4 regions of the Nocardiopsis gilva YIM 90087 genome follow, and region 4 is predicted to be linked to each of the others. Evidence: predicted binding sites of a transcription regulator. Region 4 holds the regulator's gene; each other region holds the start of a gene.
The links. The regulator LexA, encoded in region 4, represses DNA repair genes until DNA is damaged. The targets are predictions, from matches to a motif close to TCGAACANNTGTTCGA.
Positions count from the first base shown of each region.

Region 1: a site for LexA is predicted at 3,100-3,115, ahead of CDO52_RS10855 (enoyl-CoA hydratase family protein). Genes of this name have one in related genera too.
Region 2: a site for LexA is predicted at 2,387-2,402, ahead of ruvC (crossover junction endodeoxyribonuclease RuvC). Genes of this name have one in related genera too.
Region 3: a site for LexA is predicted at 3,188-3,203, ahead of CDO52_RS28745 (DNA polymerase III subunit alpha). Genes of this name have one in related genera too.

Region 1 is NZ_CP022753.1:2,365,000-2,372,737, reverse strand. It holds gene CDO52_RS10875 (acyl-CoA dehydrogenase family protein) at 1-87, shown strand, start outside; gene CDO52_RS10870 (class I SAM-dependent methyltransferase) at 175-900, opposite strand; gene CDO52_RS10865 (SDR family oxidoreductase) at 1,181-2,083, opposite strand; gene CDO52_RS10860 (SDR family oxidoreductase) at 2,080-2,916, opposite strand; gene CDO52_RS10855 (enoyl-CoA hydratase family protein) at 3,130-3,945, shown strand; gene CDO52_RS10850 (CoA transferase subunit A) at 4,011-4,883, shown strand; gene CDO52_RS10845 (CoA-transferase subunit beta) at 4,880-5,653, shown strand; gene CDO52_RS10840 (NAD(P)H-dependent flavin oxidoreductase) at 5,650-6,792, shown strand; gene CDO52_RS10835 (hypothetical protein) at 7,297-7,656, shown strand.
Region 2 is NZ_CP022753.1:4,284,223-4,291,960, reverse strand. It holds gene pdxT (pyridoxal 5'-phosphate synthase glutaminase subunit PdxT) at 182-790, shown strand; gene CDO52_RS19300 (YebC/PmpR family DNA-binding transcriptional regulator) at 787-1,536, shown strand; gene CDO52_RS19295 (DUF4282 domain-containing protein) at 1,808-2,266, shown strand; gene ruvC (crossover junction endodeoxyribonuclease RuvC) at 2,486-3,031, shown strand; gene ruvA (Holliday junction branch migration protein RuvA) at 3,108-3,722, shown strand; gene ruvB (Holliday junction branch migration DNA helicase RuvB) at 3,819-4,886, shown strand; gene yajC (preprotein translocase subunit YajC) at 5,105-5,485, shown strand; gene CDO52_RS19270 (adenine phosphoribosyltransferase) at 5,719-6,267, shown strand; gene CDO52_RS19265 (RelA/SpoT family protein) at 6,843-7,738, shown strand, end outside.
Region 3 is NZ_CP022753.1:3,360,435-3,368,172, reverse strand. It holds gene CDO52_RS28745 (DNA polymerase III subunit alpha) at 1-3,119, opposite strand, end outside; partial or broken gene CDO52_RS29500 (hypothetical protein) at 3,412-3,552, shown strand; gene CDO52_RS28740 (hypothetical protein) at 3,592-3,729, opposite strand; gene CDO52_RS15275 (metal-dependent transcriptional regulator) at 3,772-4,479, shown strand; gene CDO52_RS15270 (lysophospholipid acyltransferase family protein) at 4,647-5,405, opposite strand; gene CDO52_RS15265 (MerR family transcriptional regulator) at 5,723-6,082, opposite strand; gene CDO52_RS15260 (alpha/beta fold hydrolase) at 6,135-6,866, shown strand; gene CDO52_RS15255 (aldo/keto reductase) at 7,011-7,738, opposite strand, start outside.
Region 4 is NZ_CP022753.1:2,214,015-2,221,752, reverse strand. It holds gene CDO52_RS10220 (vitamin B12-dependent ribonucleotide reductase) at 1-1,645, opposite strand, end outside; gene nrdR (transcriptional regulator NrdR) at 1,824-2,306, opposite strand; gene CDO52_RS10210 (LysM peptidoglycan-binding domain-containing protein) at 2,655-3,065, opposite strand; gene lexA (transcriptional repressor LexA) at 3,501-4,274, shown strand; gene CDO52_RS10200 (alpha/beta hydrolase family protein) at 4,540-5,616, shown strand; gene CDO52_RS10195 (hypothetical protein) at 5,649-6,323, opposite strand; gene CDO52_RS10190 (hypothetical protein) at 6,869-7,555, opposite strand; gene leuS (leucine--tRNA ligase) at 7,562-7,738, opposite strand, start outside.

The DNA.
Region 1 (7,738 bases), 150 kb from region 4:
CGCGACGCCAAGATCCTGGAGATCGGCGAGGGCACCAGCGAAGTCCAGAAGATGCTCATCGCCCGCGAACTGGGTCTCCCGGCCTAACTACTCTGTGCCGCGCGTGCCGCGGCCGGGTCGAGCGACGACATCCGGTCGCGGCATGCGGCGCCGCACGCGGCCCCCGGCGGGTGCCTACCCGTGGGTGACGCGGATCTTGGACTGGCCGTGCGGCTGCTTCTCCCAGTCGTCCATGAAGCGCGCTTTGAGCCCGTGCCTCTCGGCCAGGGCGATCAGGGTCTCGGTGCGGTAGTAGAAGTCCTCGTGCAGCACGTGGTGCTCCTTCCCCTCCGTACGGTCGAAGGTGAAGTCGAACCACCCGTCAGCGGCCAGAATCCGCCCCACGTGCGCCAGGCATTCGTCGATCACATCCAACGGCGAATGGGAGAACACGCTGTGGGCGTGGACCACCCGGAAACGGGCGTCGGGCAGGAAGGTGAAGGTGAGGTCGCGCACCGGGGTGAGGTGCGGCAGCTTGTCCTGCAGCCGCTGGCGGGCCAGGGTCTCCTGGGCGGCGACGAGGATGTCCGGCGAGATGTCGATGCCGTAGTAGTTGCCGGTGTCGAGGTAGTCGATGAACCGCCACCCCGCGCGCAGGTTTCCGCACCCGATGTCGAGCATGCGGTCACCCGGCTGCAACCCGTGGGAGACGAGATAGTCGAACTGCATCTTCCCCAGCGCCAGCCAGCGGTCATGGGTCTGGGATCCGACGGCGGCCTCGGGGCTGCTCGCGGTGTCATGCTTCATGACGGCGCGGTAGTAGGAGACATGGTCCGGGTAACGCAGCCGCAGCCACCTGTCGCGCCCCGCCCGCTTGAGGTAGCCCGGTATCTTTCCGGGGTTCCGCAGCGCATAGCCCATTTTGTGACCCAAGGTGGAGCGGTCCGCGGTCACATTCTTCCTCGGCACGGCGATGGATTCCTCTCTGTCGCGGCTCCCTGCCTTCGAATCGAAGCCTGCCAGACCATGGAGGCGAATGGTGCGAAGGGCGCCGCGACCTCAATTCCGGACAATCATCGCGAATCGGATCAAGCTTCCTGACCATCTAAAACGGAAATCGGTCACCGTAACCCGGATGATAATCGGCCCGTTTATCCCGTTCCCACCACCTCGGCCGACGAACTGCACAACCGAACCAGAATCAGCTGCCGTAGGCCGGTTCCGGGGGCGCCGCACCGGCGAGGAGGGTGTGGATCGTGGCGCCGATTTCGTCAGCGTGCCAGCGCGCGCCCTTGTCGATGGCGGGGCCGTGGCGGTAGCCCTCCATGACGCAGATGCGTCCGCCGTCGACCTCGAACACGCGGCCCGTCACTTTCGCTGACTCCGAAGATCCGAGCCAGGCCACCAGGGGCGAGACATTGGCCGGGTCCATCCGGTCGAAGGTGCTGTTCTCCGGCACGGCCATGGTGTCGGCGAACAGGTCCTCTGTCATGCGGGTGCGCGCGGCCGGGGCGATGGCGTTGACCCGGACGCCGTAGCGCGCGAGCTCGGCGGCGGCCACCAGGGTCAGGGCCACGCTCCCGGCCTTGGCCGCCGCGTAGTTGCTCTGCCCGACGCTGCCCAGGAGCCCGGCGCCGGACGACGTGTTGATCACGCGCGCGTCGACGTCGCGCCCGGCCTTCGCCTCGGAACGCCAGTGGGTCGCAGCATGTTTAAGCGGCAGAAAGTGCCCGGTCAGGTGGACGCGCACGACGGAGTCCCATTCCTCCTCGGTGAGGTTGACAAGCATGCGGTCGCGGAGGAAACCAGCGTTGTTGACCAGCACATCGAGTCGCCCGAACGTGTCGAGCGCGGTGCGGATGAGGTCGGCGGCGCCTTCGGTCGTGGAGATGTCACCGGTCGCGGCGACGGAGTCCCCGCCGAGATCGCGGATCTCCTCCGCCACCTGGGCGGCCGGCTCCCGCGAGTGGCCCGTGCCGTCACGCTCCACACCCAGGTCGTTGACCACAACCTTGGCGCCCTGCCGCGCGAACTCCAAGGCGTGTGCCCGACCCAGTCCGCGCCCGGCTCCGGTGATGATGGCGACTCTGTTCTCACAGATCATGCGTTGTCCTCCCGGTCGGGGGTGTGCGTGTCGGCGATGGCGTCACCGGTCGATGGCTGCTGGCCTCTGGTGGGTGACGCCGTCGATGCTTGTGCCGCGGCGTCCAGGAACGCGGGGCGCTCACCTCCGCCGTGCAGCAGCAGCGAGGCGCCGCTGATGTAGGCGGCGGACGGCGAGGCCAGGAAGACACACGCGTGGCCGACATCGGCGGGCTCAGCGAGCCGACCCAGCGGCACGGTCCGGGCGACGGCGGCGACGCCCGCCGCGTCGCCGTAGTGCATCGCCGACTTCTCGGTCCGCACCATCCCGACGGTCACCGCGTTCACCCGCACCCTGGGCGCCCACTCGACCGCGAGGGAGGCCGTGAGGTTGTCCAGTCCCGCCTTGGCCGCGCCGTAGGCGGCGGTGCCCGGGGAGGGACGATGCCCGCTGACACTGCCGATCATGATGATCGAGCCGCCCCCGGGCCGACCCTGCAACACACGATTGGCGGCACGCGAGACGATGAGCGGGGCGATGAGGTTGAGCTCGATCACCTTGGCGTGCCTGCGCGCGTCTCCCTCGCTCGCGGGCAGGTACGGGGTGCCGCCCGCGTTGTTGACGACGACGTCGAGATCGGCGATCCCGCCGATGAAGTCCGCCACGGCGTCGGCGTCGCGGACATCGACCCGCTCGAAACCGACCCCCTCGGGCAGGCCGTCCGGCTCTCGGCGGGCGCAGGTGATGACGTGGGCACCGGCCGCGCGAAACGCGGTGGTGATGCCAAGACCGACACCGCGCACACCACCGGTGACCACGACCGTCATCCCGCTGAGGTCCGCTGCGTGCGGCACGGCCCACCTCCTGCCGAGCTTTTCACCAACCGTTCCAACAGTCCCCCGTTGATCTCGGAGATATTGGGGTCAAAACTGCCCGTGAGACCCCAATATCTCCGAGATCAACGGAACTCGTCGCTGCTTCAGCTCTCCCGGATCTCACCCTTGGAGGCGTCCGCGGCGGGCTGCTACGGTCTTAGTTCTAACAAACGTTTGGTGGAAAGGTAAGCCATGGCGGTCTCCACCACCATCCACTCCTCGGGCATCGCCGAGATCGTGGTCGACACTCCCCCGGTCAACGCCCTGGCGGTCCGCGACTGGTACGACCTGGCCGACGCCGTACGGCATTCCGGACGCGACCCCGCCGTACGTGCCGCCGTACTCCGCGCGAAAGGGCGCGGCTTCAACGCCGGCGTCGACATCAAAGAGATGCAGCGCACGACCGGATACAGCGCTCTCCTCGGCGCCAACCGCGGCTGCTACGCCGCCTTCGCCGCGGTCTACGACTGCGAAGTCCCGGTGATCGCTGCCGTCCACGGCTTCTGCCTCGGCGGCGGCGTCGGGCTGGCCGGAAACGCCGACATCGTGGTCGCCTCCGAGGACGCCTACTTCGGCCTCCCCGAGGTGGACCGCGGCGCGCTGGGCGCCGCCACCCACCTCGCGCGACTGGTGCCCCAGCACCTGCTGCGCGCCATGGTCTACACATGCCGCAACGTTCTGGCCACCGAACTCCACGCCTACGGCTCGGTGCTGTCGGTGGTGCCGCCAGCCGAGCTGCGAGCGACGGCACTGGCCGTGGCGGGCGAGATCGCCGAGAAGGACCCGCGGGTCATCCGCTGCGCCAAGGAGGTGCTGAACGGCATCGACCCGGTGGACGTCAAGCGCGGTTACCGGTTCGAGCAGGGCTTCACCTACGAACTCACGCTCACCGGCGCGGGCGGTGCCCACCGCGACGGCTTCACCGGCCAACGGGAAGCGGAGGCGGAGGCCGAATCCGCGCCCCCAGACCTCGCCCGCAGGTACACCGACCGGAGCACGACGCGGTGAGCGGCCCGAACGCGGACACGGGCGCACACACGAACGGGGACAGCGCCACCGTCGCCGACAAGGTCATGTCCCCCGAGGGGATCGCCGCGTCACTGTCGGACGGGATGACGATCGGCATCGGCGGCTGGGGATCGCGCCGCAAGCCGATGGCGCTGGTCCGGGCCATCTGCCGCTCCCCCGTGCGCGACCTGACCGTGGTGTCCTGCGGCGGCCCGGACGTCGGCCTGCTGTGCGCCTACGGCAAGGTGCGGCACGTAGTCGCCCCGTTCGTCACGCTCGACACCATGCCGCTGGACCCCTGGTTCCGAACGGCACGCCAGCGCGGCGACATCGGGTTCACCGAGTACGACGAGGGCATGTTCATGTTCGGGCTCCTCGCGGCGGCCCACGGCCTCCCGTTCCTCCCCACGCCCGCCGGGATGGCCTCGGACGTCCTGCGGGTCAATCCCGGTCTGCGGACCATCCGCTCCCCCTACCCCACCTCCGCCAGCCGGCCCGGCCCCATCAGCGCCCAGGAAGAGGAACAAGACACGGGCGAAGAGCTGGTCGCCATGCCCCCGCTGCGCCTCGATGCCGCCCTGGTGCACATGAACCGCGCCGACGCGCGCGGCAACGGGCAGTACCTCGGCCCCGATCCCTACCTCGACGACCTCTTCGCCAAGGCCGCCCGCCACTGCTACCTGTCCTGCGAGCGGCTGGTCGAGGCCTTCGAGGGGCCGGTGCAGTCGCTCCTGATCAGCCGAATGATGGTGGCGGGCGTGGCGGAAACCCCGAACGGAGGGCACTTCACCACCTGCGAGCCGGACTACGGACGCGACGAGCCCTTCCAGCGGCGCTACGCGGCTGCCGCCTCCGACCCCGCCGAATGGCGGCGGTTCCGGAGCCGGTACCTGGACGTGGATGAGGGCTCCTACCAGCGGGAGGTGAGCCAGCGATGACCCCCTCGGGCCCATGGACGCCGCCGTCGACACCAGCGACGCGGGCCGAGATGTGCGTGACCGCCTGCGCCGACGCGTGGCGTGGCGACGGCGAGGTGCTGGCCGCCGCTATGGGGACCTGTTCGACCCTCGGCGCCCGCCTGGCCCGCCTCACCTTCGCGCCCGGCCTGCTCACCACGGACGGCGGCGCACTGCTCAGCCGCGACCCGTTGCCACTCGGCCGCCCCGCCGGTCCGGCCGCCGACGCGACGGCCGAGGGATGGCTCCCCTTCCGCGACCACCTGTGGCTGGTCCTCCACGGACGCAGACACGTGATGATGGGCGCCGCCCAGCTCGACCGGCACGGCCGGAGCAACATCTCCTGTATCGGCGACTGGTCGCAGCCGACCGCCCAGCTCCTCGGCGCTCGCGGGGCACCAGGCAACACGATCCGGAACACCACCAGCTACTGGATCCCGCGCCACACTCGGCGCGTGTTCGTGGACAGGGTCGACATGGTGAGTGGTGTCGCCGCCACCGACGCCCACGACCTGCGCCGTGTCGTCACGGACCTGGGGGTGCTGGACTTCGACGGCCCGGGGCGCACGCTGCGGCTGGTGTCGCTGCACCCGGGCGTCACGGTTGAGGAGGTGTGTGACAACACCGGCTTCGACCTGCATGTCCCGGGCGACGGTGTACGAACCACCCGCCACCCGACCGAGCGCGAGCTCCACCTGCTTCGCGACGTACTCGACCCCGACGGCCTGCGCGCCCGCGAGGTTGCCGAATGAGCCCCGGTCTCGGAGACGCCGACCCCCATCCGGCCTCGGCGTCTCCGAAGAGGAAGCCGGCACCATTCCCGACCCCGCTGACCGCACTGGTCGGCTGCCGCTACCCGATCGTGCAGACGGGCATGGGCTGGGTCGCCGGGCCGCAACTGGTCGCCGCCACCGCGAACGCCGGTGGGCTGGGCATTCTGGCGTCGGCGACGATGCCCGTGGAGCGGCTCGCCGAGGCCATCGGTGAGGTGCGGGAGCGGACGGACGCCCCCTTTGGTGTCAATCTTCGAGCCGATGCCGCGGACGCGAGCGACCGCGTCGGCCTCCTGATCCGGGAGCGCGTGAAGGTCGCCTCGTTCGCGCTGGCGCCCGACCCGAAGCTGATCCGTCGGCTGAAGGATGCCGGTGTGGTGGTGATCCCGTCGGTCGGCGCCCGGCGGCACGCCGAGAAGGTCGAGGCGTGGGGCGCCGACGCCGTGCTGGTCCAGGGCGGCGAAGGGGGCGGGCACACCGGCTCGGTGGCCACGGGTGTTCTGCTGCCGCAGGTCGTCGACGCGGTCGAGATTCCGGTGATCGCCGCAGGCGGCTTCTTCGACGGCCGTGGTCTCGTCGCCGCACTCGCCTACGGCGCCGCCGGGATCGCGATGGGCACCCGTTTCCTGCTCACCTCGGACAGCCCGGTCCCCGACGAGGTGAAGCGGTTCTACCTCAGAACGCGCGACACCGTGGTGACCCGCCAGGTCGACGGCCTGCCGCACCGCGTCCTGCGCACCGACCTCGTCGACTCTCTGGAGACCTCCACTCGCCCCCGACGCCTCCTGAGCGCGGCCCGCAACGCCGCCCGCTTCCGCCGCCTCTCCGGCCTGTCCTGGCCGGGCCTCCTACGCGAGGGCGCGGCGCTGCGGCGCGGTACCGGCTTGTCCTGGTCGCAAGTGCTCATGGCGGCCAATACTCCGATGCTGCTCAAGTCCGCCATGGTCGACGGCCGCACCGATCTCGGCGTCATGGCGTCCGGCCAGGTCGTCAGCGTCATCGACGACCCAAACGATCTGCCCTCCTGCGCGGAACTGATCGACCGAATCATGGCCGAGGCATACGCGGCCCTCGACCGCTTGGAGCGGGGCTCGACTGCGGTCATGAAACGGGAGTGAACGATTTCGCAGGTCAGCCATTCCAGACTCGATAATGCCGACATCTTCTTCCAACATGCGCCCGACGAGCGGGACCGGAGGAATGAACACTCTTGAGCAGGTTTTGGCCTACGAGATGAAAACCTCTATTTCGCAGGCCTCGATTCCCAAAGCAGAGCTGATCGTGTCCCCGTGACCCTGGCCAGGTGTCGGCCCGGCTGTCTCCCCCACCCCCCAGGCAGCACATCACTCACGACGGGGAACATTCCAGGCAGAATATCCCCCACCAGGCCTCTTGAGATGAGACCTCATTCAAAAATTGAGAAATACATCTATTATTTAATCATTAACGTTGATCATCCCAACCCTTCGAAAAGATGCGGATTTTCTCTTTACTTTCCTTCGGCAGCTTCTTAGGCTGGCCACAGTGACAGGGAGTTCACCAACGAACTCCAAAGGGCTAATCCTTTTCGATTACAACGCGGATATCGGCGACCCGGCCGATATTTATGAGAGGAACGTTTCGTGTCACTCGCGTTCTATACCGTCCGGTTCGACATCCCGGTGACCACGTCCACGGATAACTGGGTGAAGGAAGAGCGATTCGACTTCAGTAAGCGCATCCGGTGGGACGACCATCATCACGCCTGTGTTGATGTGGCGCTAAAGTCCTTCGACCTCCAGTACCTCACAGACGGCAGAGTCTATGAGTACCTTCTGGGTCGGGAGAACATCAGGCTCGATCTGGATCCGGGAAGAGGACACGGTGACGGTAGCGTCACCCTCACGGTGCAGTTGCGCCCTATGGCTCCACAGGCTCGACTTGATATCGGCTTCAAGGGGTACGTCGAAGCCCTGGTCATCGCGGACCTCTGGGACGAATGATTCATTGTCGCTGTTCGCGGAAGTCCGTACTGGTCAGGGGATAGCGATCAGGCTGAGGGGCGGCTGAAAGCACTCGTAGGCG
Region 2 (7,738 bases), 2.1 Mb from region 4:
GCGCGTCCGGTCGTGTCTGCGTCTCCAGGTCCACGATCCGGCGGCCGGATCGGCGCCTTCAGCCCGGCCGCCGCGTGTCGTGTCCGGATTGCCAGAGCACCTAGGCTGGTGAATTGGGCAGCCGGACACAGCGCGACCCGGCCCACGCCCCAGCACCGCGAATCTCGAGCGAGGTAGTTCGTTGTCCGCCACACCCACCATCGGGGTCCTCGCCCTCCAGGGCGACACCGCCGAACACCTGCGTGTCCTCGAAGGACTCGGCGTTCCCGCGCGCCCGGTCCTGCGTCCCGAGGAACTCGACGAGGTCGACGGCCTGGTCCTCCCCGGTGGCGAGTCGACCACGATGTCCAAGCTCGCGGTGCGCTACGAGCTGATGGAACCGATGCGCAAGCGCATCCACGAGGGGCTGCCCGCCTACGGCACGTGCGCGGGGATGATCCTGCTGGCCGACCACATCCTGGACGGTGCCGCGGACCAGGAGACCGTCGGCGGGATCGACATGACGGTGCGGCGCAACGCCTTCGGCCGGCAGACCGAGTCCTTCGAGTCGCCGATCGAGATCGAGGGGGTCGACGGAGGACCGCTGGACGCGGTGTTCATCCGCGCGCCCTGGGTCGAGTCGGTCGGCGCCGACGTCGACGTGATCGGCCAGGTCACCCGCGGAGAACGGGCCGGTAGGATCGTCGCGGTACGGCAGGGGGCTCTGCTGGCCACCTCATTTCATCCCGAACTCACCGGGGACGCGCGTATCCACCGGCTCTTCGTCGACATGGTGAAAGGAAACGCATGAGCGGCCACTCCAAGTGGGCCACCACGAAGCACAAGAAAGCCGTCATCGACGCCAAGCGAGGCAAGCTCTTCGCCAAGCTGGTCAAGAACGTCGAGGTGGCCGCGCGCACTGGTGGTGGCGACCCGGATGGCAACCCGACGCTGTTCGACGCCATCCAGAAGGCGAAGAAGAACTCGGTTCCGCTGGACAACATCGAGCGCGCCCGCAAGCGCGGCTCCGGTGAGGAGGCCGGCGGGGCCACCTGGGAAACCATTATGTACGAGGGCTACGCCCCCGGCGGCGTGGCGCTGCTCGTCGAGTGCCTCACCGACAACCGCAACCGCGCGGCCTCCGAGGTGCGCGTGGCGGTCACCCGCAACGGCGGCTCGATGGCCGACGCCGGTTCGGTGTCCTACCTGTTCAGCCGCAAGGGTGTGGTGATCGTCTCCAAGGAGGGCACCACCGAGGACGACGTCACGCTCGCGGTGCTGGAGGCGGGTGCCGAGGACGTCAACGACCTGGGCGAGTCCTTCGAGGTCGTCTGCGAGGCCACCGACCTGGTGGACGTCCGCACGGCGCTGCAGGAGGCCGGTATCGACTACGAGTCGGCCGAGACCTCGTTCCTGCCGAGCATGGAGGTGCCCCTCGGCGAGGACGACGCCAAGAAGGTGATGCGCGTCGTCGACGCCCTTGAGGACTCCGACGACGTACAGAACGTGTTCACCAACGCCGACATCCCGGACGAGATCATGGAGAAGATCGGCTGACGGCGCCTTACGCGCACTTCCGCCGCGGGCCCCGCTGGAAACAGCGGGGCCCGCGGCGTTCCCGTTGATCTCGGGGATATCGACCTTGTACCGGCGAGTATTCGGTCGATATCCCCGAGATCAACGAAAGAAGGACGGCGTGTGACGCGGCGGGCGTGCATCGTGAGCAGGGCGGCGGTCGATATGGTGGGCGACGCTGAATCGCGGCCGCCGTGTCCATCGGCCGCGGCGTCCGCAGTCCCCCTCCGAACAATGGTGAGGAACCAGGCTGATGAATGCCCCCGGCGAGTACCCCTACGACCCCTCCCAGCAGTACGGATACCAGCAGCAGCCACCGCCCGGCGGCCCCGGCACCCCACCGCCAGGCGGTCCCTACGGGCCGGGCACCCCGCCCCCGCCACCAGGCGCGCCCGGGCAGCCGATGCCGACGGAGAAGGGCTTCTTCGGGTCGCTCTTCGACTTCTCCTTCCGGGAGTTCGTCACATCCAAGATCATCAAGCTGCTGTACATCCTGTGGCTGGTGCTCATCGGCATCTTCACCCTCAGCGGCGTCATCACCTCCTTCGGCTTCATGGCGATCGAGCCCGTCAGCGGTTTCCTCGGCCTGCTCGGCACCATCCTGGGCGGCGCGATCGCCGTGCTCATCACCCGCGTCGGGCTGGAGCTGCTCATCGTCGTCTTCCGTATCAGTGAGGACCTCTCGGCCATCCGCAAGCGCGGCGGCTTCTAGCACACCGTGACGTCCACCGCGGACCGCGCGGCGGTCCCGTTCACTCCGGACATGCGCGGGGCGGTCGTCCCGCGCATGTCGGGATCTCCCGCTGTCCGCACGTGACGGTAGGCTCAGCCTGCGAACGGGCGTTCGATGCCCGTTGCGCCCCCTTTTTCGAGACAGCGTGCGCCCTGCGTCCAGGGCCACCACCCTTTCGAGGACAACGGAGGATTCCGCGTGCGGGTTCTGGGAGTCGACCCGGGGCTCACCCGGTGCGGCGTCGGCGTCGTCGACGGCGCGATCGGACGGCCGCTGCGCTTCGTCGCCGCGGGTGTCGTCCGCACCGCGGCCGACACCGACCTGCCCGACCGGCTCCTGGGAATCGAGGAGGGCATGGAGGCGTGGCTGACCGAGCACCGCCCCGACGCGGTCGCGGTCGAGCGCGTCTTCGCCCAGCACAACGTCAGCACGGTGATGGGCACCGCCCAGGCCAGCGCCATCGCCATCACCTGCGCGGCCCGCCGCGGCCTGCCCGTTGTCCTGCACACCCCCAGCGAGGTCAAGGCGGCGGTGACCGGCAGCGGCCGCGCCGAGAAGGCCCAGGTGCAGCACATGGTGGCGCGGCTGCTCAACCTCGACACCGCGCCCAAGCCCGCCGACGCCGCCGACGCGGTCGCGCTGGCCATCTGCCACATCTGGCGGGGCGGCGCCCAGGACCGGGTGGCCAAGGCCCAGCAGGAGTTCGCGCGCAAGGTCGAGATGGCGCGGCGCGTCCGGAGATGACGGACGGCCGGGGCCCCGCCCACCTCCCGCGCCATCGGAACCACCCCAGCAGCAACCAGAGAGGAAGAGGGAAGCCGTGATCGCGTTCCTCAGCGGCCGCGTGGCGGCCCGGAGCATCGAAACCGCCGTCATCGAGGTGGGCGGCGTCGGGATGACCGTGCACTGCACCCCCGCCACCCTCGCCACGCTCCGGGTGGGCGACAGCGCGACGGTCGCCACCTCCCTCGTGGTCCGCGAGGACTCCCTCACCCTCTACGGCTTCGCCGACGACGACGAGCGCGACGTGTTCGAACGCGTCCAGACCGCCAGCGGCGTCGGACCCCGGCTCGCGATGGCCATGCTCGCCGTGCACACCCCCGACGCCCTGCGCCAGGCCGTGGCCGCCGAGGACACCGCCGCGCTTACCCGCGTGCCGGGCATCGGCAAGAAGGGCGCCCAGCGCATCGTGTTGGAACTGCGGGACAAGCTCGGCGTGCCGGCGAGTGTCCCGGTCGCGGGCGACGGCGCGGCCGCCCCCAGCCTCGCGGTGACCGCGCCGTGGCGCCCCCAGGTGGTCTCGGGGCTGGTCAACCTCGGCTGGTCGACCAAGGACGCCGAGGCCGCCGCCGACACCGTCGCCCCCGAGGCCGACGAACACCCCGACGTCGCCGTCCTCCTGCGCAGCGCCCTGCGCAGCCTCAGCCGGGCCTGACCCACCGCCCGGGCGGCGGCCGCCGGGGGTGGACCGCGCCACCCCGCCCCCTGACCACCGCGGGCTCGAGCCCGGAGAAAGGAAACCGCCTCCGCCATGACCGAGCACGAACGTGAGATGGTCTCACCCGACGCCGACCTGGACGACCGGGCCGTCGAGGGCGCCCTGCGGCCCAAGCGGTTGGAGGACTTCGTCGGCCAGGAACGCGTCCGCGAGCAGCTGTCCCTGGTGCTGCGCGGCGCCCAGCGGCGCGGCCGGGCCCCCGACCACATCCTGATGTCGGGCGGGCCGGGCCTCGGCAAGACCACGCTCGCCATGATCATCGCGGCCGAGCTCGGCGCCCCGCTGCGGATCACCTCCGGCCCCGCCATCGAGCGCTCCGGCGACCTCGCGGCGGTGCTGTCCACCCTGCAGGAGGGCGAGGTGCTCTTCCTCGACGAGATCCACCGCATGGCGCGGCCCGCCGAGGAGATGCTGTACGTCGCCATGGAGGACTTCCGCGTCGACGTCGTCGTCGGCAAGGGGCCCGGGGCGACTGCCATCCCGATCGACATCGCGCCGTTCACCCTCGTCGGCGCCACCACCCGGGCCGGGCTGCTGCCCGCCCCGCTGCGCGACCGCTTCGGGTTCACCGCGCAGATGGACTTCTACCGGGCCGACGAGCTCGAACACATCCTGCGCCGATCGGCCGGGCTGCTCGGGGTGGACCTGGAGGACGACGCCGCCGTCGAGATCGCCGGGCGCTCGCGCGGGACGCCGCGCATCGCCAACCGGCTGCTGCGGCGCGTGCGCGACTACGCCGAGGTGCACGGCGACGGCCACCTCACCCTCGGCACCGCCCGCGCCGCCCTCACCCTCTACGAGGTCGACGACCAGGGCCTCGACCGGCTGGACCGCGCCGTGCTCGACGCCCTGATGCGCCGGTTCCGCGGCGGACCGGTCGGGCTGTCCACCCTCGCGGTGTCGGTGGGGGAGGAGCCCGAGACCGTGGAGGTCGTGGCCGAGCCATTCCTGGTGCGCTCCGGACTGATCGCCCGCACGCCGCGCGGACGCGTGGCCACCCCCGAGGCATGGGCGCACATGGGCCTCACCCCGCCGCCCGACGCCGCGTTCGGTGCCGGGATCTCCGACGCCGCGCCGGTGGAACCACCGGACCCGTCCTGACCTCCAGGTTTCTGCCGGCTGTGAAGCGCGTAAGCTGAAGTGGCGGACCTCACCGGAGCGAGGCCGCCCCCACCTCGCGGCCGGGAGCGCCGTAGGGAACGGCGAGCGCGGGCGACCGGGAACATGTGCCCCGCGTCGCCCGTTGACCAGGGCGCGACGTTCGCGTCCCACGCCCGCGTGGCGGTGGCCACGAGGAAAGACGTAAGGAAGGACACCCCGTGCAGGGCCATGACATTCTCGCAGCGGCCGCCCAGCAGGACGGCGGCAGCATCCTTGGGATGATCCTCCCGTTCCTGCTCATCGCGGTCGTCTTCTGGCTGCTGATCCTGCGCCCGCAGCAGAAGCGGCGCCAGCAGGAGAACCAGATGCAGAGCACCCTGCGGCCGGGGGTGGAGGTGCTCACCAAGGCCGGGTTCTACGGCACCGTGGTCGAGGTCCGGGAGAACGAGGTCGAACTGGAGATCTCGCCCGGCGCCCGGATCCGGCTGCTCAAGGTCGGCATCGGCGATGTCGTCACCCCCGGGCAGGGCACGCAGGACGACACCCCCGTCGAGGACCGCCCCGACTTCCCCGGCGGCTCCGACGACACCAGGGGCTGACCACTCCACCGCTGGAGACGACGCACCGGTGACCTGCCGCGGTCGACCCTAGGGTCGACCGCCGCACGCCGGTCGGCGACCGCACCGGCCCCGCTCTGCGGGGCCGGTGCGCCGTGTTCCGGACCCACGTGGTGGTCCCCCGTCCGGTCACCTCCCCCGCGTACCCCTAGGATCGCGCTGAGCGGCGCATTTCCCACGAAACTCCTCCGCAGAAGGTGAGACGACCCCCGATCATGGCCGAACAGCTGACCCAACGCGCGGACCTGAGCGACCTCATCGCGGCGGGAATCCGCGATATCCCCGACTTCCCCAAGCCGGGCGTCACGTTCAAGGACATCACCCCGCTGCTGGCGACCCCCGAGGCGCTGCGGGCCGTGGTGTCCGCCGTGGCCGAGCAGTACGGGACGGACGGCGTCGACGCGGTCGTCGGCCTGGAGGCCCGCGGGTTCATCCTGGCGACCCCGATCGCGCTGGAGCTCGGCGCCGGATTCATTCCGGTCCGGAAAGCGGGAAAACTCCCCGCGCGGACGCTGCGGGAATCCTATGATCTGGAGTACGGCACCGCGACGGTTGAAATGCACGCCGACGCGATCACTCCGGGTAGCCGCGTGCTCATCGTCGATGACGTGCTGGCCACAGGCGGCACAGGACGGGCCGCGGTGGAGTTGGTTCGCAGAGCGGGTGGTACCGTCGTGGGATTCTCGGTCCTGATGGAGCTCGCATTCCTCCAGGGCCGCGATCAGCTGACCGACGTGGACGTCCACGCTCTCACCGTGGTCTGAACCCGCATGCCCGGCCCGGCGTCCCGGTTGCCCGGGTCCGCCCTCCGACGTGCGGAGACGCCCCCAAACCGGGCATTAGACTATCGGGCATAACCGAGCTACGACGGCGCGTTGGTACTGGTGAGCCGATCGTTCACGACGCAGACGTCAACCCGGCGGGCCGCGAAGGCGACGACCGTTTCCTTTTCGGGCTTCCGGGCCAAGCCGCGGGAGGGATGTCCATGCCACGTGAGGTACTTTCGGCCAAGACGGTGCCCGAGGGCCACGACTCGCCGACACCCGCGCTACGACCCGCGTCCTCGGTATCTCCCCAGGAAGAACGGTCGCGAAGATCAGAGTGTCCGGTGGGCGCCGCGGAATCCGCGGCGCCCACCGCGCAACAGGACCCGGAAACCCATACGGCTCCGGCCACAGGACGGCCGGAGGTGGACAGCCCTGCGGCCGCGGACGGTTCCGCCGCGGAACCGGGTGGTGATCCCACCGGACGGCCCGCCTCCCCCGGCCCGCCTGGTCCGTCGTCTACCGTGCGAGTACGCCGTCGGCTCGCGCGACTCGGAGCCCAGCGGGGGGTGACCATGAACCCGGTTCTCGAACCACTGATCAAGACCGTACGCGCGACCCACCCCAAGGTCGACGTGCGGCTGCTGGAGCGCGCCTATGACGTGGCCGCTCACCACCACCGGGATCAGAAGCGCAAGAGCGGCGACCCCTACATCACCCACCCGCTCGCCGTCGCCACCATCCTCGCCGAACTGGGCATGCAGGAGCCCACGCTCGCCGCCGCGCTGCTGCACGACACCGTTGAGGACACCTCCTACACGCTCAACCAGCTGCGCGCCGACTTCGGGGACGAGATCGCCGAACTCGTCGACGGCGTCACCAAACTCGACAAGGTCAAGTACGGCGAGGCCACCCAGGCCGAGACCGTCCGCAAGATGGTCGTGGCCATGTCCCGCGACATCAAGGTCCTGGTCATCAAGCTGTGCGACCGGCTGCACAACATGCGCACCCTGCGCTACCTCCCGCAGCGCAAGCGCGAGCAGAAGGCGCGCGAGACGCTGGAGATCTTCGCCCCGCTGGCCCACCGGCTCGGTATGAACACCATCAAGTGGGAGCTGGAGGACCTGGCGTTCGCCACCCTGTACCCCAAGCGCTTCGACGAGATCGCCCGCCTGGTCTCCGAGCGCGCCCCGCGGCGCGACGTCTACCTGCAGGACGTCATCGAGGCTGTCTCCGCCGACCTGCGCGAGGCCAGGATCAAGGCGACGGTGCGCGGCCGCCCCAAGCACTACTACTCCATCTACCAGAAGATGATCGCCCGCAACTGCGGCTTCGAGGAGATCTACGACCTCGTCGCGGTGCGGGTCCTGGTCGACAGCGTCCGCGACTGCTACGCGGCACTGGGCACCATCCACGCGCGGTGGAACCCGGTCCCCGGGCGGTTCAAGGACTACATCGCCATGCCGAAGTT
Region 3 (7,738 bases), 1.1 Mb from region 4:
AGGACGAGGACCTCTTCCCCCGGCCGCGCCCGGTGCAGGTCGTGGGCGCGTACCGCGCCGTGGTGGGAGACGAGTTCGGCGATCAGGTCGGTGTAGCAGCAGAGCAGGTGGCAGGAGGCGTCGTAGCCCAGGACCTCCAGCTCCGTCTGGACCTCTTCCGCCATGGTCATCTCCGGCAGCTCCCCAGTGCGCGTCTCCTCCACCAGGCCGATCGGCAGCTGCCCGCCGCCCAGCGTCCTGCGTCCGGCACGCTCCACCGCGCCAGCCTGCAGCAGCAGGTCCCTCCTGCTCACACCCCCGTCAGCGCCGACGTGGTACAGCGCGTCGAAGGCTCCCACCCGCACCAGCCGGTCCAGCACGTCGCGGGAGGGCCGGGCCCGGTTCGCGAAGTCCGGCAGTGAGAGGTAGGGGCGCCCTGACACGATCGCGTCGATCTCGGCGTCGGTGATGCCCTTGACGTCGGACAGCGCCGCGCGGATCGCCCACGCCCCGTCCGCTGTGCGCTCGACCCGCCACTCGCGGTCGGAGGCGTTGACGTCGACCCCGAGGATGGGAACCCCGAAGCGGCGGGCGTCGTCCAGAATCGCGCGGCGCGGGTACATCCCGGGCTCGTGGGTGAGCACACCCGCGTAGAACGCCGCCGGGTAGTACCGCTTCAGCCACGCCGACTGGTAGGTGGGCAGCGCGAACGCTGCGGCGTGAGCCTTGCAGAACCCGAACGCGCCGAAGGCGGCGATGATCTCCCACACCCGCTCCACGACGTCCTCGGCGTGGCCGCATTCCTGGGCCATGCCGGTGAAGATCTTGCGCACTTCCTCCTTACCCGCGTCGGTGCCCAGCTGGCGGCGCATCGCCTCGGCCTGGTCCAGCCCACAGCCGGTCATCGCGTGCAGAACGTTGATCACCTGCTCGTGGAAGATGACCACGCCGCCGGTCTCGGCGAGTACGTCGGACAGCGCGGGGGAGGGGAACTCCGGCTCCTGCTCGCCGTCGCGGATGGCGATGTAGGGCGTGATCATGTCGCTGTTCACCGGACCCGGTCGGAACAGGGAGATATCGATAATGAGGTCGCCCAGGTCAGCCGGTTGGAGGCGGCTGACGAGTTCGCGCTGTCCCGGGGACTCGATCTGGAAGCAGCCGAGCGTGCGGGAGTCGCGGATCATCGCGTAGGTGGCGGGGTCGTCCGCCGGAACCTTGATAGTGGTGTTGCTGTTCGTCGCGCTCGCGCTCGCGCTCCTCACTCGCTGCACCGCCGACGCGTTCGGGCCTACGGCTATCGGCGTCGACGCCTTCGCTCGCTGCGTCGCACTCGCGTCAGTGCCCCCCTTCGCGCTCGTACTCCTCACTCGCTGCACCGCCGACGCGTTCGGGCCTACGGCTATCGGCGTCGACGCCTTCGCTCGCTGCGTCGCACTCGCGTCGAGGTCGATCTCTTGTTCCTCCGTCCGTCGGATCTCGGACAGCGCGTGGGTCATCGCCGACTGCATTCGCACCCCGATGACGTCGAGTTTGATCAGCCCCATCTCCTCGACGTCGTTCTTGTCGAACTGGGTCATGTGGTAACCGAGCTTGCCGGGCTCCAGCGGGGTGCGGTCGCGCAGGGAGGAGTTGGAGATGACGATCCCGCAGGGGTGCAGGGCGGTGTGGCGGGGGAGCCCGTCGAGGCGTTCGGCCATCTGGAACAGTGCGGCCGAGGAGGGGCCGCTCAGCCCTCCGCTGCGCAGTTCGGGGAGGTCCGCGCAGGCCGCGCGGATCTGTCGGGCGCGGATGTGCGGGAACATCTTGGCCAGCCGGTCGACCTCGTGGGGTGGGACCCCCATGACCGCTCCGACGTCGCGAATGGCGCTGCGGGCGCGGTAGGTCTCCATCATCGACACGCAGGCGGCGTCCGGGTAGGCGTCGAAGATCGCGTCGTAGGCGTCCAGGCGCCGGGCCGACTCCACGTCGAGGTCGATGTCGGGCAGCCCGCTGCGGCTCTCGGTGAGGAACCGCTCCATCAGCAGTCCGTGGGCCAGCGGGTCGACGGCGGAAATCCCGATGAGGTGGTTGACCAGGCTTCCCGCCCCGGAACCGCGAATGGAGCAGCGGATGCCCCGGGCGCGGATCCTGTCGGCGATGTCGGCGACGGTGAGGAAGTAGGAGGAGAAGCCCTTGTGCTCGATGATCTCCAGTTCGCGGGCGAGGCGCGCGCGGGCCCGCTGGTCGCGGTGGAGGCCGAGCCGGGTCAGGCCCTCGCCGCAGGCCCGCCACAACCGGTCGCGCGCGTCGGGGAACTCCGGCAGGTGGGGGCGGTCCAGGCCCAGGTCGGTCTCGGGGGCCAGGGCGCAGGAGGCGGCCAGTGCGCGGGTGTGGGCGAGCAGGCGCCGCGCCACGGTGCGGTCGGGGCCGCAGATCCGCTCGGCGACCTCGGCCATTTCCTCGCTGCTCTTCAGGTAGGCCTGGGAGACGGCCGGGACAGGAGCACCGCCACCGCCGGGCTGTCGGCGGTGGACCTCGTCCAGGACGTGGGCGACGTCGGCGTCGGTGGCGCGGGGGTAGCGGACGGCGTTGCTGAGCACCGCCAGGGTGCGGGTCTCTGTGGCCAGCCGCAGGAGCGCGGTGGCCTGCGCGTGTCGGCCGGGGTCGTAGTGGTCGACCAGCTCGACGGCCACCTCGGCGGTCTCCCGCCAGCGGTCGAGCAGGCGGCGCGCCCGCTGCAGGTGGCGGTCGCCCGCGGCCAGGCCGACATCGGAGCCGGGGCCGAGCAGTACGACCAGCCCCTCGGCGTGCTCAGCGACGGCGTCGAGGGTGATCGCCGGGACGCCGCGTGCTCCGGCGGCGTGCGCGGCGGTGATGAGTCGGCACAGCGAGGCCCAGCCGCGCTTCCCCCGGGCCAGAACGGTGACGCGGCCGCCTTCGGGGGCGGCGACAGCGAGGTCGGCACCGAGGATGGGCCGGAATCCGGCCCGCTCGCAGGCGCGCACGTGTTTGACGGCGCCGTAGACGCCGTCGCGGTCGGTGAGCGCGAGCATGTCCATGCCCAGCTCGGCCGCGCGCTCGACCAGCGCGGGCGGGTGGGCCGTCCCGTACCGCATGGACGCCGACGACGCCACGTTGAGGTGGGTGAAAGCGTCCGTCAATGTCTCCCCCCGAGGTTGGTGCTGTGGCCGGAGGTGCGTGAGGCGCACCTGGGGAAGACGGGCCTATATCGAACCTATGTACGAATTATAGCGCAGACCTTCCGCCCTGGGGTCCGTGGCCTGCGGAGATGACCCGGAGGCGTCGTGGGCTCGCTCACGCTCGGCCGCCACACCACCGGGAGAAGGTGCAGATATCGACCGAACCAGCCTTTCGCCGACCATAGCGCCGATACTCCGGGTAAGTTAATAGAAACGTTATGTAACGAAGTTCCCGGTAGGGAGGCGACAGCTCATGGACAAGCGCCCGGGCACGGTCGAATCGTTCGACGCTGACACGGGGTTCGGATACATCATCCCGGACGGCGACCTCCCCTCCCTCCGCTTCGACTCCTCGTGCGTCTCCCGAGGCTTGGAGGCCATCGCCGAGGGACGTCGCGTCGCGTTCGACCTCCAGGTCGGTTCGCGGGGACAGTCAGCCGTGAACGTAGTGCCGCTCTGGCAGCGCGCCCACCGCGATCTCCACCGCAGCGGTCGTGCCGTTCCGGAACGCCCCGGGGTCTTGGGCGTCCGCCGCGATCGCGCCGGTTCCCGTGCCGCCCGCGGCGATCACGGAGAACCGGGACTCCTTCCGGTTCGCGATACCGTTGCCACCATGGGGAACGCATCCGACAGGCCGTCCACGTCGGTCGAGGACTATGTGAAGGTGATCTACGACCTTCAGGAACGCGGCTCGGGCCCGGTGACGATATCCGGGATGGCCGAGCGGCTGTCGGTGTCCAATTCCTCGGTCTCCGGCATGCTGCGCAAGCTCAGTGAACTCGGCCTGGTGGACCACCAGCGCTACGGCCACGTCCGTCTCACGGACACCGGAACCAAGGCCGCGCTGGCCGTGCTGCGGCGGCATCGCCTCCTGGAGACCTACCTGGTCGAGGAGCTCGGCTACTCCTGGGACGAGGTGCACGACGAGGCCGAGGAACTGGAGCACGTCGTCTCCGACAAGTTCGTCGACCGTATCGCCGAACACCTGGGCAACCCTCTGGTGGACCCGCACGGCGACCCCATCCCCACCCGCGACGGCCAGATCGTGGAGCGCGACACCCATCTGCTGTCCCAGGCGGAGGCCGGCACCATCGGGGTGATCGTGCGGGTCAACGACACCGATCCCGACCTGCTGCGCTACCTTGCCGACCAGCGGATCGGCATCGGCATGCGCATCGAGGTGGTGGAGCGCCAACCCTTCGGCGGGTCACTGCTGATTCGGATCGGGGCGCCCGGCGAGCAGCGCGACCAGGCGCTGGGGTTGGTCGCGGCCGAGGCCCTGTGGATCGCGCCCGAGCCGGAGAACGCCAGCGGTAGTTAAGGCCCGATTTCCCCGGTCAGAGGGCTTTTCACGGGACCGGGGTGGTGCGGCGGCTCGGTGGCGTTTCGTGCGTACCGCCCCTGCGCGGAGCACAGGGGCGGTAGGGAAGGCGGGAGGAAACCCTGGGGAATAGGGGCGGGGGAGCAACGGCGCGATCAATTCACGGGTTACACGCCTTTCTCCTGCTTTCGCTGCTTTTCTTCTGCCTTTCGCGCGGCTTTCTCCGCCTTCCGCTCCTCCTTGGCGGCCCGCTCCAGTTCTTCCTTCACCACTTTGGCGTAGCGATCGACGTACTCCTGGCCGGAAAGCTGCATCAGGGCGTACATGATCTCGTCGGTGATCGACCGCAGTACCAGGTGGTCGTCTTCCATCCCGTAATAGCGGGAGAAGTCGAGCGGTGTGCCGAACCTCACCCGGGGACGGATGCCGAGCTTGGGCACGGTCGTGCCGGGCGGCATAATCTTCTCGGCGTTGATCATCGCCATCGGAACCACCGGGACCTTGGCCTCGAGGATCAGCCGAGCCACGCCCGTCTTCCCCCGGTAGAGCTTCCCGTCCGGCGAGCGTGTGCCCTCGGGGTAGATGCCCAGGAGTTCACCCCGTTCCAGCACCTTCAGTCCGGCGCGCAGCGCCGACTCGCTGGCCTTGCCTCCCGAGCGGTCGATCGGGATCGCCCCGGCCCCGCGGAAGAAGCGGCGGGCGATCGCCCCCTTGGCGCCGGTGCCGCTGAAGTAGTCCGACTTGGCGATGAAGTTGATCTTGCGTGGCACGGGCAGTGCGCCGAAGAAGTGATCGGCGACCGACAGGTGGTTCCCGACCATGATCGCCGGCCCGTGCAGCGGGATGTTCTCCACCCCCTCCGCCCTGGGCTGCCATAGCGCGGCCAGTATCGGCCCCAGGATCAGCTTGAGAATCCAGTAGATCACCGCAGGTCACCCCATCCGTCACCGGAGTTTTTCCCCGTTGACACTATCCGGAATCCACCCCTTCTCCGGCGACGCCCCCGGTACGGGTGCCACCGGGCGGGCGCCGACATTCTACTTTCCCGGGCAATGTGAATTTCCTGCCTCCCGGGAAAACGAGAAAATGAGAAAGGTGCGGATTCTCCACGGCCTTCCGGTAGCGGAGCGGCGGAATTTCTTCTCCGGTCAACGCTCGGCGGATTCCACTGAGTCCGGGGCGGCGCCACCGCTCACCCGGGGGATTCAGGAATGGCGTCGATGTGGGACGGTCCCCGTCGGCCTCAAACGGGAGCGCCCGCGGTGGCGTCGAGGAAGCCCGCAAGCGACTCCCGTGTCTCGCGCAGCGCCTCCATGCGCGCGTCGATCGCGTCGAGCTCGCGGCGCAGCGTGGCCAGCAGGTTCGGGCAGGGCTCCAGCGTCGGCACCTCGCCGCGCGCACACGGCAGCACATCCCTGATGACCTCGGTCGACAGGCCGGCCGCGAGGAGAGCGCGGATCTGGCGGACCGTGGCGACAGAGTCGTCGCTGTAGGCGCGGTAGCCGTTGGCCAGCCGCTCAGCGCGGATCAGCCCCTGCTCTTCGTAATAGCGCAACAGCCGGGTGCTGACCCCCGTTTGTCGCGACAGTTCACCGATCCGCACGGCCCCACCTCGACTTGACCTTCACATCGATGTGAAACCTTATCGTCATCCCATGACCACGCAACAACAGCGTCCTCGGCTGGACGGCATCGCCCTGTCCACCACGAAGCTGGGCAGCGGACCCGGCCTGCTCCTCGCCCATGGCGCAACGGGGTGGGTGGATGCCAACTTCGGGCCGATCCTCGCCGACCTCGCCCGCCACCACACCGTCGTCGCCCCCGACTACCCCGGTTCGGGCTCCACGCCGCGCGCGGCCGCCCCGCTCGACCTGGACGCCCTCGCCGACCGCGTCGTGGCGACCGCCGTGGCCGCCGGGCTGGAGGAGTTCGCGATGCTGGGATACTCGCTGGGCACCTTGGTCGCCGTGCGCGCCGCCGCCCGCCATCCCGAACGGGTTACCGCGCTGGTGCTGACCGCAGGGCTGGCCTACCCGCTTGCGCACACCCAGCGCGTGCTCGACGCCTGGTACGAGGAGACGGCCGCCGCGCAGCTCCCGCCGGAGCAGGCGGGTGCCCTGGAGCAGATCGACCTGGTCCGCAGGTCGGACACGCGCGCCGACCTGGCCGACATCACGGTGCCCACCCTGGTGGTCGCGACCATGACCGACGAGCTGGTGACACCCGACCACTCGGACGTCTTGGTCGAGGGGATCGCGGGTGCCCAGCGGGCCGAGCTGCAGTGCGGCCACCTGCCCTTCGACGAGGCGCCCGACGAATGGGCGCGCTTGGTCAACGGCTTCCTCGCCCAGGTCCCCGACGCCTCCGTGCAGGTGGCGCAGGCGTAGGCGCGCCCGCACCGCTCACGCTGGTGCGTTCGGAGGCCGACGGGGCGTAAGAAAGGAGGGGCGGGACCAGACGGTCCCGCCCCTCGGTGGTGATGGGCATGGTGTCCGCGTGCCCATCGGCGCCCGCTGTCCGCGGGGCCGCGATCACCGCTCGCTGTCCAGGTGCGCCATCATCGGCGCGGCGTAGCGCTCACCGGCCGCGGCCCCCTGGGGGACCGCCTGCTCGACGGCGGCGAGGTCGTCGGCGCTCAGGTCGACCTCGGCGGCGCCGAGGGCCTCGGCGAGGCGTTCGCGGCGGCGCGCGCCGACCAGCGGCACGATGTCCTGGCCGCGTGAGGCGACCCAGGCGATGGCGGCCTGGGCGACGGTGACCCCCTTGGCTTCGGCGACCGCGCGCAGCGCCTCGACCAAGGCCAGGTTGTGCCGCAGGTTGTCGCCCTGGAAGCGGGGGCTGATATTGCGGAAATCGGTGCCGTTGACGGACCGATCAGCGCTCCAGTGGCCCGAGAGCAGGCCGCGGGAGAGCACGCCGTAGGCGGTCACGCCGATGCCCAGCTCACGGGCGGTGGGCAGGATCTCCTTCTCGATGCCCCGGGAGAGCAGGGAGTACTCGATCTGCAGGTCGCTGATCGGGTGGACGGCCGCGGCACGGCGCAGCGTCTCGGCTCCCACCTCGGAGAGCCCGATGTGTCGGACGTATCCGGCCTCGACCATCTCGGCGATGGCGCCGACGGTCTCCTCGATGGGGACGTCGGGGTCGAGCCGGGCGGGGCGGTAGATGTCGATGTGGTCGGTGCCCAGGCGGCGCAGGGAGTAGGTGAGGAAGTTCTTCACCGCCTCAGGGCGCGCGTCGTAGCCGGACCAACCACCAG
Region 4 (7,738 bases):
TGCCGGTGGGCGCGAGCAGGCTGGCCTGGGCGTTGCGCCAGCCGTTCTTCTCGCCGATCCGCAGGCAGCTCTGCCACTCCTTGGTGGCGGCCGCGTGGATGTCGGCGTCCATCGCGCCGATGGTGCGCAGGTCGTCGTTGGCGGCGGCGTGCTTGCGCATGACGCGCTTGTGGGAGTCGACGTTCTTGGCGTAGCCGTCGTAAGGGCCGACCACACCGGCGACCTCGGCGCTGCGCCGGTAGGCGGTCCCGGTCATCAGCGACGTGATGGCGGCGGCGACGGCGCGGCCGCCGTCGGAGTCATAGGCGTGGCCGGTGGCCATGAGCAGCGCGCCGAGGTTGGCGTAGCCGATGCCGAGCTGGCGGAACGCACGCGTGGTCTCGCCGATCTTCTCGGTCGGGAAGTCCGCGAACGTGATGGAGATGTCCATCGCCGTGATGACCAGCTCGGTGAGCTTGACGAACTTGTCGACGTCGAAGGCGTCCTCGGGGGTGAGGAACTTCAGCAGGTTGATCGAGGCCAGGTTGCACGAGGAGTTGTCCAGGTGGACGTACTCCGAGCAGGGGTTGCTGGCGCTGATCCGCCCGCTCTCGGGCGTGGTGTGCCAGTCGTTGATCGTGTCGTCGTACTGCAGCCCCGGGTCGGCGCACTCCCAGGCGGCCTTCGCCATCTGGTGGAAGAGCTCCTTGGCGTCGACCGTGGCGATCACCTCGCCGCTCGTGCGGGAGGTCAGGCCGAACTCCGCGCCGGCCTCGACGGCGCGCATGAACGTGTCGGAGACGCGCACCGAGTTGTTGGCGTTCTGGTACTGCACGCTGACGATGTCGCTGCCGCCCAGGTCGACGTCGAACCCGGCGTCGCGCAGCGCGCGGATCTTGTGCTCCTCGCGGGCCTTGGTGGCGACGAACTCCCCGATGTCGGGGTGGTCGACGTCGAGGACGACCATCTTGGCCGCGCGGCGGGTGGCGCCGCCGGACTTGATGGTCCCCGCGGAGGCGTCGGCGCCGCGCATGAACGACACCGGGCCGGAGGCGGTACCGCCGGAGGACAGCAGCTCCTGGCTGGAGCGGATGCGCGAGAGGTTCACGCCCGCGCCGGAGCCGCCCTTGAAGATGATCCCCTCTTCCTTGTACCAGTCGAGGATCGACTCCATGGTGTCGTCCACGGACAGGATGAAGCAGGCCGAGACCTGCTGCTTGGACGCGGTACCGACGTTGAACCAGACCGGGGAGTTGAAGCTGAAGAGCTGCTGCACGAGGGCGTACTTCAGCTCGTGGTCGAAGATCTCGGCGTCGTCGTCGGAGGCGAAGTAGCCGTTCGCCTTACCCGTCTCGGTGTACATCCCGGCGACGCGGTCGACGAGCTGCTTGAGGCTCCACTCGCGCTCCGGGGTGCCCACGGCACCGCGGAAGTACTTGCTGGCGACGATCTGGGTGGCGTTGATCGACCACGACGCGGGGAACTCCACGCCCCGCTGCTCGAAGTTGACCGAACCGTCCCGCCAGTTCGTCATGACCACATCGCGACGCTCCCACTCGACCTCGTCGTAGGGGTGCACGCCGGGCGTGGTGAAGATGCGCTCGATCTTCAGACCGCTGCGCTTGCCCTTCCCCTTGCGCCCCGTCGCGCCGGTGGTCTCCGTCATGTCAGCTCCCCCAGTTCTCGCCACATATCCGTTCCGATCCCCCGCCAGTGCTCCCACGTCACATCCGTTGGCGTGACGCGGCCAGATGACGGTTTTCATCACGTCGTCACGGCCCTGCCCGTGCGCGTCGCCCACGCGCGGTCGGGCCCCGCGGATCAGTCCGCCGTTGTCCGGCTACTCACGACTCGCTCTGCCCGCTCGTCCCATTCACCTTGGCCCGGTCGGCCCGCAGTATCGCGATCTCGTTCTCAAAGTCCATCAGCGACTCGAAGCCCCGGTAGACCGACGCGAAGTGCAGGTAGGCCACCTCGTCGAGATCACGCAGCGGGCCGAGAATGGCCAGCCCGATCTCGTGCGAGGGCACCTCGGCGACACCTCGGCACCGGATCTCCTCTTCGACCTGTTGCCCGAGCTTCGCGAGCAAGTCCTCGGTGACGGGCCGACCCTGGCAGGCGCGGCGCACGCCCGCGATGATCTTGGTCCGGGAGAACGGCTCCGTCACGCCGGAGCGCTTGGCCACCATCAGCAGCACCGTCTCCTGCGTGGTGAAACGCCGTTCGCACTCGGGACACGCGCGTCTGCGGCGTATGGCCGCGCCGTCGTCGGTCGACCGGCTGTCGATGACCCTGCTGTCAGGGTGGCGGCAGAACGGACAGTGCATGCCGGTGTGCCTCCCCCCAGATCCGCATCGGTCGAACCCCGCGTACAGCTGCCGCGGACGTGCTCGCGACCGTGCCGAGCAGCCTTGTGTGCATCGTCGTCACCAACCTCTCCGAACCGGATGATCCAGAAAGACCGGATACCTACTAAAGCACAAGTTCTGGGCTGCTTGTTCCCGGTGAGCACTAGATGTTGTGGTCAACCTACGGCGGTCCCCCCTCGCGCGCAAGTCCCCGAACGGGTGCGCCGCGCCATCCGGCCACGGCCCCGCCGACGGGATGCGGGCATGCCGAAGGGCGCACCCGTCCGCCGCGAGGGCGAACACGGGCACGCCACGGACACGGGAGTGTCAGTAATCGGGCAGCAGGAGCTCCTGCCCGGGGGTGAGATCGGGGTTGGGCAGGTCGTTCAGCTCGACGATCTCGTGCACCGCTGGGCGGGGATCGTAGCCGGGCCGAACCCGCTGGGCGATCCCCCACAGCGTATCGCCATCGCGCACGACCACCGTCGAGCGCGCGCCATCGGAGACGGACGCCTCAGGGGAGGTTCCGGAGGCGGAAGCCCCGACAGCGGCGGAGGTGACGAAGAGCATCGACAGTCCGGCGACCACCGCAGCCGACGCAGCGGAGACGAGCACCACACGGCCGCGCCGGGTGAGGCGCACCGCGGGCGCGGGTGTGGGCTCGGGGCCGAGCGCACGGGCCGCAGGGCCCGCCGGGTCCGACGGGGCGGTCCGCCGAGAGGGAACGGACGGAGCCACGCGGGCGGCCGGGGAGGCACCCGGGGCAGGAGCGGTGGAAGCGGAGGAGCCTTCCGGGCGAGGGGCGCGGGACGGGGCCCACTCGGGGATCTCCACCGCCCAGTCGAAAAGGGCGGGTTCAGGGGGGTGGGTCGGGGGAGTTGGGACTGGTTGGGGCGGGAACACGATCATCCCCTTCGAACGCCAGTTCGTTAGAACAGCCGTTCGACTAATACCGCATCCGGGCGATTTTTTCATCACCATCTCGAACGTTTGTTTGATATGGCACTACACAGGCAGTAACGTTAGACGTGCTCGATCGACGCAACCGCCGAGGTATCCGCGCCTCCGCGCCCGCCAATCGGCGCGTGGTCGGACACCGCATGTGACGCGGCCGGACGATCGGCACCGTCACCGACAGCCCACGCAGAACACCGACCGCCGAGGAGGCCGGCCGTGCCGGAGGAAAACCACGGAACGCACGAACCTCAGGCGGGCGGGAGAAGCGTCACCGCACTCCGGTCCACCGCTTCCCCCGCGACGATCGCGGAGGCCGACGACTCCATGGGCCAAACGGATGCCGCACCGAAGCTCACGGCCCGCCAGCAGAGTGTTCTGAACTGCATCCACCGCTATGTACGGCAGCGAGGGTACCCGCCGTCCATCCGGGAAATCGGTGATGCGGTGGGCCTGTCGAGCCCGTCCAGTGTCGCGCACCAACTGAAGGTGTTGCAACGCAAAGGCTATCTTTATCGGGACCAAAATCGCCCAAGGGCGGTGGAAATTCGCATTCCAGGACAACCCCCGATTCGCTCCTGGGACGAGCTGGAGAATGACCCCCGCGCCGACTACTCCCGCGCGACCGATGTCCCGGTCGTCGGGCGCATCGCCGCCGGTGGTCCGATCCTGGCCGAGGAGTCCATCGAGGACGTCCTCACCCTGCCCAAGCAGCTCGTCGGCGAGGGCCGCCTGTTCATGCTCAACGTCGTCGGCGACTCCATGGTCGACGCCGCCATCACCGACGGCGACCTGGTCGTCGTCCGCCAGCAGCCGGACGCCAACAATGGCGACATCGTCGCCGCGCTGCTCGACGACGAGGCCACGGTGAAGGTCTTCAAGCGCGAGGGCGAGCACGTGCGGCTGCTTCCGCGCAACGACGCCTACGCGCCCATCGACGGCGACAACGCCACCATTCTCGGGAAGGTCGTCGCCGTTATGCGGCGGGTGTGATCCCCCCGGATAACGATGTCGCCTCGCTTGGCCATCGGGCCCGTGATCTCTCCCCGAGACCGCGGGCCCGGCTTTTTTCCGCGGAAATTCGGCAAAGGCGAAAGGGCCCAGCGGCCGCGCAAACCGAATAGCGCTCTGTTATGACGGGATCCCCGGATACAACTTGATACCGATACGGACGCGACACGCAATAGCGAAATACCGCGCCTTCTCCCCACACCCGTTCACACGCTCCGCCGCCCAGCGCGCCCCCTAAGTTAGGACCATGCCTTCTCCGTCTCCCGTCGCCCTCACCCGGGCCGCCGCCGGGGCGCTGGCGGCGCTCCTGCTCGCCACCGGCTGCGGCGTCTCCCCCGACCGCCCGGCCGAACCCGACCCGCCCGGGGTCGAGCCCGCGGAACGCGACGTGCGCTTCGACAGCGGCCCCGACACGCTGCACGGCACGTTCGCCCTCCCCCGCGTGGTCGGCGACGCGCCGATCCCCGCCGCGCTCATCATCTCCGGGAGCGGCCCCACCGACCGCGACGGCAACAGCGAGCTGCGGCCAGGGGCCGATACCAACCTGAACCTCGCCCGGGTCCTAGCGGAGGCCGGCGTCGCCTCGCTGCGCTACGACAAACTCGGCAGCGGTACGACGGGCCTGGGCTCCCACGACGCGGAGGAACCCGTCCCCTACGAGGTCTTCGAAGACGAGATGGCCGACGCCTATGCCGAGCTCATCGCGCAGCCCGAGGTCGACCCCGGCCGGGTGCTCGTCGTCGGGCACAGCGAGGGCGCGCTGTTCGCCCTGCGCTCGCCCGAGGTGGTCGCGGAGCACCCGCCGGTGGGCCTCGTCCTCGCCGCCCCGGTCGGCGACCGCTACCTCGACACGCTCGACCGCCAGATCACCGAGCAGGTGCGCACGGCCGAAACCGCCCAGCAGATCGGCGCCACGGACGCCACCGACGTGCTCTCCAAGCTCCGCACGGGAATCGCGCGTATCCGCGCGGACAAGCCCCTGCCCCAGGAGGTCCCGGCGCCGCTGTCGCACATTCTCACCACCGCCAACGCCCCGTTCCTGCGGACGATCGACGCCATGGACCCGGTGGAGCTGGCCCGCGACCTGCCGCCGGAGACGCGCACGCTGGTGCTGTGGGGCACGGCCGACACCCAGATCGCGGAAGAGGACGTGGACCGGCTGATGGGCGGCCTGGACAACGCACGCCGGGTGGACCTCCCCGACGCCGACCACGTCCTCCGCCTCTACGACGACTCCCCCGGCGTCTCGGTCCTCGACGCTGACCGCGAGTTCTCACCCGAGGTCGCTCCGGCCGTGCGGGAGTTCCTCGACGGGGTGGTGTGAGCGTGCCGGGGATACCCCCCGGCCCGGCCCGCCTATTCCTTGCTGTCCTTGATCCCTTGGACGACGTCCCGGGCGAGCTCCTCGGCCCCGGCCAGGGCGTCGTCCCCGGGGATCGACTCCTCGGCGTTGAAGTCCGTCGCGGCGGTGTAGCAGGTCTCCGCGTACACGTTGGAGACTCGAACGCCCACACAGCCCCAGTCGTAGCCGCTGGTGGAGTCGCTCCAGGAGTAAGCCTCGTCGCCGAGGTCCGCGAGCTTGCTCGCGTCGTGGTCCTTGGTCGCCTCCTTGAGGGCGGCGGTGGCCTGCTCCTCGGCGTTGCGCTCGGCGTCGCCCGTGTTGCTCACGAGGACAAGACGCGCCGCCGCCGGGGCATGGCCGCCGTCCTCGGCGGTCGCCCACCGGCACTCATTGGCCTCGCGTCCGGTGCCCTCCAGGTTCTTGACCTGCTGGTCGACCTCGGCCGTCCGGTCGGGCACGAGCGTCTTGAGCGCGTCTCCCCGCCCGACCGCGCACTTCGGCGCGTGCTCGTAGTCGCCCCCGGCGCTGCTGAGGACGACGACCGTCCACACCCCGCCGACGAGCAGGGCGAGGACCACGATGGCCAGCCCCGCGATCATGGCGATGGCGCAGCCCCGGTTCTGCTTCGGGGCCGACTCCACCGGAGGAGCGTCGGTCTGCCCCGACGCGGGGTCACCCGGCTGCCCCATGGGAGCGGGTTGACCAGGGTGGCCGTGCTGGCTCTGCTGGCTCTGCTGGCCCGGCTGGCCATATTGGCCCGGTTGACCGGGCTGTCCCGGAGCCTGGCGCCCCGGTACGCCGAACTGCCCCTGCGGTCCGTGCGGAGCGGGCCCCGGGTGTCCGGCCGGAGCCGACGCTCCGAGCGGGGTCGCGGGGCCGGAGGGGTGCTGCGGGACCGACGGAGGAGGCGCGGGCGCCGCTCCTTCAGCGGCCGCGGGCGGCACCTGCGGGTGCTGCCCCTTCTCGGGATCGGGCCGAGCCTCCGGGGCGTGCGAATCGGACGGTGACCCGCCATTCGGTCCGGTCGGTCCTCTGTCAGGGCCACCGGAAGGTGGCTGGGTCATGGACGCCTCCGTGTCATCGCGCCGACGCGCCTCGTCGATATTCCAGGGGCCTACGGTACTAGGCATTCCGTCCGCCACCGGATGCAGTCCGAGGAATCGACCCCGAAGCGGACGCGACCGCCGCTGGCCTGGGGATGTGCCTGCTCGGCGCCACCGACCAGCGGAGGGAGCTACAGGGAATCGGCGACCTGTTCGGCGACGTCGACCGCTCCGTCCCGCGCCGCCCCGAAGGACAGCGGCTTTCCGCCGGTATCCGCCGCGCCTCCGTAGGAGACCCGAACCACCAGGTTGTCCCTGCGGAAGACCAGCTCGGCCGTTCCCTCGTCCGCGCCCGGCCACACCAGCGCGTCCTCACCGAGCGAGGGCAGCGGGGCGGCCCCCTCCACGTCGGAGATGGTCGTGGACCGCTCCATCTCCCGCGCGGCGGCGGAGGCACCCGTGACGTCCCCGGCCTTGTCGGTGAAGCGCGCCTCGAAGTCGACGCGGAGGAAGCGCGGCGCGGCGCCGTCCGCGCCCACCGACGTCCAGGCGCACATGGCTCCGTCGGCGTCGCTCAGCGGACCGTGTTCGTTGGTCTCCAGCCGCCCCGAGGGCACAACACCCTCCACGGTCTCGGCGGCGACCACCGCGCACTCCGGCGCGGTGGAGAACGCGTCATCGGGTCCGGCCCCGAACGCCGGACCGTCCTCGCCCCACCACAGCCCCGCCGTGACCGCGATCGCGGGGACCACGACCACGGCGGCGGCCACGAGAAGCGCCTGCTTGATCCGCGCCCCAGGCGGCGGCCCGGCGCGGCCCGCAGCGAGCCACGCCCCGCCGCTCCGCGGCTGCTCCTGATCGGCCTGCGGCTGCTCCACCGGGCGTCAGCCCACCACGATGTTGACGAGCTTGGGGGCCCGCACCACGACCTTGCGGATCTGCTTGCCCTCGATGAACGCCTGGGCCTTCTCCGAGGCCAGCGCCAGGCGCTCCAGTTCCTCCTCGGAGATGTCCGGGGGCACCTGCAGCTTGTCGCGAACCTTGCTCGCCACCTGCACGAC